Regions from separate parts of the Brevibacterium sp. FAM 27836 genome, predicted to be linked through region 3. Evidence: predicted binding sites of a transcription regulator. Region 3 holds the regulator's gene; each other region holds the start of a gene.
The links. The regulator HspR, encoded in region 3, represses chaperone genes until heat shock. The targets are predictions, from matches to a motif close to AAGTTGAGTCNNNNNGACTCAACTT.

Region 1 (2,264 bases), 1.5 Mb from region 3:
TCGCCCGGCCCGAGTGACCAGACAAGCGGCCAGGCGAGCGACGACCCGACGGAGTCGCCTGCGCCGACCGAAACCGCGAACGTCGATGACGCCGGCGCGGCAGGAGTCAGCGAAGACGACATCGACGCTCACGGCAGCGGGAAATGGGATCGACCGGCCGAAGAGACCGGACTCAACCGCGACGGAGGCAAGACCTTCAAGGTTGCACTGCGCGTCGAAGACAACCTGCCCATCGACGTCGACGAAGCCGGCGACTTCATCATCAGGACCCTCCAGGACGAGCGCGGCTGGCAGGACATCGACGATGTCTCCATCGAACTCGTCGACGAGGGGCAGGACACGATGATCTCCATCGCCAGCCCCGACACCGTCGACGAAATGTGCCTGCCACTGCGCACCCTGGGCAAACTCTCGTGCCGCAACGGACCCAATGTCATCCTCAACGCCAAACGCTGGGTCGCGGCCACCGAGGAGTTCGATGACATCGTCCAGTATCGGCAGTACCTCATCAATCACGAGGTCGGACATGCACTGGGCCATGGTCACGAGTCCTGTCCCGGCCCCGGGGAGGCCGCACCGCTCATGCAGCAGCAGACCAAAGGTCTGCAGGGCTGCGAACCCAATGGATGGCCCTCGAAAGGCTGAGTGCGTCTGAGGCTGTGCTGCCGCTCCGTGGTGAAGGCGACTGCCGCTCCGTCCGACCGTCCGACCGTCCGACCGCGTCCGCTCCACCCGGCCGCCAGCCCCTCATCGGGGCCGTGGCGGCGTGTGACGGCGACCTCAGATTCGCGCGGGAATAACTGCAGCGGATCTCCTGTTGATTGAGTCGTATACGCTCAACTCTGAAAGAGGAGGTCGGCTTTGGCCACATTCTTCGGACCCGCAGGTTCGGGTGGAGACTCATTCGACGAGTTCCTCGCCCGCTTCCTCCAGGGACAGAACGGAGCCCGCCGCGGGCGAGCCGTCGACATCAACCGCCTGCTGAGCAAGCGCAGCCACGAAGTCATCGAGGCCGCCGCCGAATTCGCCGGCAGGCACGGACAGTCCGAGGTCGACGCACTCCACATCCTCCGCACGATGGTCGATTCCGAACCGGGAATCTCCGCCGTGCGGCAGGCAGGTGCTGACCCCGAGGCCATCGCTCACAGCATCGAAGAGCGCCTTCCGGCGAGTACCGACACCGAGGTGGAATCCACACCGACGCTGACCGGTTCGGCCCAGCGGGCGCTGCTCGACGCCTACCAGGTGGCCCGCGCCTTCGGCTCGACCTACATCGACCCGGAGCACATCTTCTTCGCCTTCGTGCTCAACCAGGAGATGCCTGCGGGCCGCATCCTCTCCCAGGCCGGAGTCACCCAGGCGGCCCTGCAGGCAGGAGCCGAAGCAGCCGAGGCCGCAGGCATGCACCCCGGTCAGGAAGCCGACGGTGAGGACGGGCAGGGATCGGTGCTGGAGAAGTACGGCACCGACCTCACGGCGCTCGCCGCCGAAGGCCGCCTCGACCCGGTCATCGGCCGTGCCCACGAGATCGAACAGACCATTGAGATCCTCGCCCGCCGGACGAAGAACAACCCCGTCCTCCTCGGCGAGGCCGGCGTCGGCAAGACCGCGATCGCCGAAGGCCTCGCACGTGCCATCCACTCCGGCGATGTGCCCAAGCAGCTGCACGGCAAACGCATCATCTCCCTCGACATGCCCGGAATGCTCGCGGGCACCCGCTACCGAGGCGACTTCGAAGAACGACTGACCGGGGCGCTGAATGAGATCGCCGAGGACGGAGACATGATCGTCTTCGTCGATGAACTCCACACCCTCGTCGGCGCCGGCGGCAACGGCGAAGCGAATTCGATGGATGCCGGCAACATCCTCAAACCGCGACTGGCGCGCGGCGATCTGCACATGATCGGCGCGACCACGCTCAAGGAATACCGCACGATCGAGAAGGATTCAGCTCTCGAACGCCGATTCCAGCCGGTGACCGTGGGCGAACCGAGCGTCGCCGATGCCGTGACCATCCTCGACGGACTCAAGGACCGCTACGCCGAATTCCACGAGGTCACCTACACCGACGAGGCGGTCCGGGCCGCCGTCGAACTCTCCAACCGCTACATCACCGACCGGTTCCTTCCGGACAAGGCCATCGACCTCATCGACCAGGCCGGTGCCCGGATGTCGCTCAAGCGCGGACCTGGTGTCGACATCGACGCCCTCAAGCTCAAGCTCTCCGAGCTCGAGGCGGAGAAGAAATCCGCGATCGAGGTCGA
Region 2 (2,264 bases), 1.6 Mb from region 3:
ACCGGCCGGACACACGGCTGGGCCGGTCTGCGGGTGTGCGATCTCGGCGCGGGAACGGGAATTCTCAGCCGAGAGCTGCTCGAACGCGGAAGCGAGGTCACTGCCGTCGACCCCGACACGGTGGCACTCGAGAGCAATCGAGCACCCAGTCGGGTCGGTACGGCCGAAGCGACGGGACTGGAAGCAGGCAGCGTCGACCTCGTCACCGTCGCGCAGGCCTGGCATTGGTTCGACGAGGCGGCCGCGGCCGCCGAGATCGCTCGGATCCTCGTGCCCGGCGGCAGGCTGCTCATCCTCATCAACCAGCTCGACGTGCGCGTCGACTGGGTGCTTCGTCTGAGCCGGATCATGCATGCCGGTGACGTCTACCGTCCGCAGTATCGTCCGCAGCCGGGTGCTGGGCTCGAACTCATCGCCGATCGGCTCGTCGAGTTCACGACCCCACTCGACGTCGACGGCATCGTCGACCTCGCTCGCACCCGCTCCTATTGGCTGCGATCGAACGAAGCGACCCGCACCCGGGTGGAGACGAATCTGCGCGGATACTTCCGCGACGAACATCCGGTCTCAGGCACCGTGGATGTCCCGTACATGTGTCTGGCCTACCTGCTCGAGCTGTCATGAGCGCGGTGCTGTCTGGAAGGGCAGGAGTGTCCGACAACGACGAACGGCGGGCCGCACCCGAGGTGCGGCCCGCCGTGTCGGATCTGCCGGTCGATCAGTCGGCAGAGCCGCCGGTCGCGGTGTCAGCGGCCGGTCCGCCGTCGGTCGATGTCGATTCGACGACCTCGGCGCTGCCGGACGCGGAGGTGTGGGACACGGTGATCTTCCGGGGGCGGGCCTCCTCGGCGACGGGGATCGTCAGGGTGAGCACGCCGTCGCTGTAGTCGGCGCGGATGCGGTCGAGTGCCACGCGGTTGCCGAGCGTGAGCTGGCGCGCGTAGGTGCCGTTCGTCCGTTCCCGGGTCAGCCACTTCACGTCCTTGTCCGCGACCTCGGATTCGCGGCGTGCGCGAACCGTGAGCGTGCGGTCCTCGACATCGACATCGATGCTGCTCGGGTCGACGCCGGGCATGTCGATGCGGGCGATGAAGACCTCGCCGTCGCGGTAGAGATCCATGGGCAGGGTCGTTGAGTTCGGGGTGCGAGTGACCTCGGAGAAGAAGCGGTCGAGGTCACGGATGGGATCGAATCGTGTAGCCATGTGCGTCCTTTCGTTCGGTTGCTCTATTGAGTCAAACACACTCAACTTTGAAATGATTCCGAACTCATGAAACTCACAGTTCTGCGAGTCCGGTTCGGGTGCTGCGTGACCGGCCCGCCGTCACCGTGCTCATCGCTGAGGCGGTCCTTCGCGGAGTCGTTCCTTCCGGTGCGCTGGCCAGCGAGCCGAGGGCTCTGGTTTCGTCTCCGACGATGACGAAGGGCGGCCGATTCACTGGGAATCGACCGCCCTTCGTCACTGCGGGCGCAGCGGGCTCAACCGTCGTGAGTTCTGATCACTCGCCGTCGGCGGTGATGTCGGGGTGACGCGATCCGAGTTCGGAATCGATGCGCAGCACGCCCGAGCCGTCTTCGCCGACGCGCTCGAGGCGGCCGATGATCTCGGAGATGCTCGACTCCTCCTCGACCTGCTCGTCGATGAACCAGTGCAGCAGCGGCAGGACGTCGAGGTCGGTTTCGGCCTGAGCGGTGCGGTAGAGGTTGCGGATGGATTCGGAGACCTTCTCCTCATGGGCCAGTGCGGCCTTGAAGAAGTCGATCGGCTGCGAGCCGGAGACCTTCGGAGCAGCGATATCGCCGATCTGAGGAGCGAATCCGCGGTCGAGGCAGTGCTGAGTGAACTTGGCGGCGTGAACCTGCTCTTCCTCGGACTGGGCGCGCATCCAGCGAGTCATTCCGGGGAGGTCGAGGTCGTCGAGCTGAATCGACAGCTGCAGGTAGACCAGCGAGGCCTCGAGTTCGAGGGTGACCTGCTCGTTGAGGACCTTCTGCATGGCGGGGCTCAGGTGCATCTGTTACTCCTTTGCGATTCTCAAGCGGATCGATTCCGCCTGTACAAGAATATAGTGACACCTTTTCTAGAACCGTTCCAGTGTGGAAAGGCTCGGCAAACTCCACGCAGGTTTGCCAAACCTCTCCGCACTCGCCCTCAGAGCCGCGGATGTGAAGCGTGGTGCCCGGTGGCGACTTCGAAGGCGTGGGCGATGCGCAGCAGATCGACATCGGCGCCCGGCCTGGCGACGATCTGCACGCCCACCGGC
Region 3 (2,264 bases):
TTCCGTCGCTGACCATTGATACAGAACACGATGCCGATGATCGCAATCACGGCGCCGGCGGCCATGAGGATATACAGTCCGCCCGGCGCCTTCGCCACGGTCGTCGAAGCCTGTGAGCTCGACTTGCCCGAGTCCGCTCCCCCGCCGAAGACGAACTGCGCGAATGTCGCGGCGACCACCAGGTAGGCGATGGCGGAGCCGACCATGGTGAGGAAGCCGGTCCACTGCTTCCGGCCCTGCTTCTGCTGCGGATCCTTCGTTCCAGCGCCGCGCAGCGAGGCCGAACCGAAGAACGCATTGATCAGGCACCACAGCGCCATGAGCGCACAGCCGAGGAAGCAGATGATGATCAGCACCATGCCGAAGGGCTGCGAAGCGATCTGCCCGATGGCTCCCGCCTGATCGGCCTCGCCTCCGCCCTGGCCCAGTCCGATCGTCACAGCGGTCGCCCCGAGGATGGCGTGGACCAGTCCGTTGGCAATGAAACCCGCACGGGCGACTCTTTCGAACCACTGGCTGTCCGCGGCTTCCTGAGCCGCCGAGTCGGCACTGTCGGCGACCTGTCGAACCTTCTCTTTCTCGTTCACAGAAGTCAGTGTCGCACGATATCTGCACCAATCTGCGAAGTTGATAGTCACAATCAGGTGCACATTCGAAAGGCGGAGCGCGCACCCACAATAGGGTACGCGCTCCGCCTCGGCGTTCATGGCTGCCGTTCGCTATTGCGCCCCGACCCGACCTCGCCGTTCGGCTCAATCGTGCCGTTCAACTCAGCCGCGGCGGTACCGGTTGTACAGCACCAGGGCTCCTGGTTCCGGACGTCCCTGCGGGCGACGTCCCCGCGAGATCGAGACGACGTCTCCGCCCACGGTGCCGGCGGCGAAGACGCGTGCATCGCGTTCCTGCGCCGACCTGCGCGCCCGGACCTCGTCCTCGAGCTCCTCGTTGCGGCTCTTGAGCGCATCGACCTGGTTCTGCAGGTCGATGATCTTCTTGATCCCGACGAGGTTAACGCCTTCGTCCTGCGACAGCTGCTGGATCAGTCGCAGCTTGGCGATGTCCTTCCCGGAATAACGTCGGCCCCGGCCCGCAGTGCGTTCCGGAGTGACGAGACCCAGTCGGTCATACTGCCGCAGCGTCTGCGGGTGCATGCCCGCCAGATCCGCGGCCACCGAGATGACATACACCGCCGCACTCGATGAAATGTGCATTGTGATTCACCACCTCAGCTGGCCTTGGCTTTGTCCAGCAAGCCGGCGCGTGGATCCTCACCTTCGGTGGCGGCCTTGAAGGACTCGACCGCTTGTTTGGCTTCCTTGGACAGATTCTTCGGCACCACGATCTCGACTGTCGCCAGCAGATCGCCGGTGCCTTTCTTCGTCTTCACACCTTTGCCCCGCACGCGCAGGGTCCGTCCCGACGGTGTCCCCGGTGCGACCTTGACCTTGACGGGCGTTCCGCCCAGGGTCGGCACCTTGACCTCGGCGCCGAGGGCCGCCTCGTCGAAGCTGATCGGCAGCTCAATCCGCAGGTTGTCACCATCGCGGGTGAAGACCGGGTGCGGGCTTACGTGCACGGTGAGGATGACGTCACCGGGCTCGCCGCCGTTGGGGCTGGTCTTGCCCTTGCCGGCCAGGCGGATCTTCTGCCCGTCCTTGACCCCGATCGGTGTCCGCACGGTCAGCGGCTTCCCACCCGGCATGTTCAGCTTCACCGAGGCACCGTTGATCGCTTCGGTGAACGACAGCGTCGTACTCGACTTGATGTCGCCGCCCTTGAGCGGAGGCTGGTAGCCGCCGTAACCGCCACCGCCGAAACCTCCGCCGAATCCGCCGAGCAGATCCGCCAGGTCCGGGGGAACGTCTCCCCCACCGCCGTAGGTCGTGCGGGTCCTGGTGCGTCCGCCGCCTCCGAAGAGGTCGGAGAACACATCGTCGAATCCGCCGCCGGCAGCCCCGCCGGGTCCACCGGAACCGGCGCTGAACCTGGCACCGCCGCCCATGGCGCGGACCTGATCGTACTGGGCCCGGGATTCCTTGTCGGAGAGCACCTGGTGGGCCTGGCCGATCTCCTTGAACTTCTCTTCGGCCTTCTCATCACCGGGGTTGGCGTCCGGGTGATACTTGCGCGCGAGCTTGCGATAAGCCTTCTTGATCTCGGCGTCGGAAGCATCCTTGGAGACGCCGAGGGTTTTGTAGAAGTCCTTATCGAACCAATCATTCTGAGGTCCGGTATTCACCTGGCACCTCCTTTCCTTCCAATCA

Region 1: a site for HspR is predicted at 819-843, ahead of ACSE4D_RS04325 (ATP-dependent Clp protease ATP-binding subunit). Genes of this name have one in related genera too.
Region 2: a site for HspR is predicted at 1,228-1,252, ahead of ACSE4D_RS17695 (Hsp20/alpha crystallin family protein). Genes of this name have one in related genera too.

What each region holds. Positions count from the first base shown of each region.
Region 1 is NZ_CP195711.1:913,172-915,435, reverse strand. Features, by position in the region: gene ACSE4D_RS04330 (DUF3152 domain-containing protein) at 1-645, shown strand, start outside; gene ACSE4D_RS04325 (ATP-dependent Clp protease ATP-binding subunit) at 862-2,264, shown strand, end outside.
Region 2 is NZ_CP195711.1:3,961,289-3,963,552, reverse strand. Features, by position in the region: gene ACSE4D_RS17700 (class I SAM-dependent methyltransferase) at 1-624, shown strand, start outside; gene ACSE4D_RS17695 (Hsp20/alpha crystallin family protein) at 719-1,204, opposite strand; gene ACSE4D_RS17690 (ferritin) at 1,500-2,015, opposite strand; gene ACSE4D_RS17685 (amidase) at 2,153-2,264, opposite strand, start outside.
Region 3 is NZ_CP195711.1:2,370,448-2,372,711, reverse strand. Features, by position in the region: gene ACSE4D_RS10600 (DUF1206 domain-containing protein) at 1-587, opposite strand, end outside; gene ACSE4D_RS10595 (heat shock protein transcriptional repressor HspR) at 771-1,211, opposite strand; gene ACSE4D_RS10590 (DnaJ C-terminal domain-containing protein) at 1,226-2,239, opposite strand.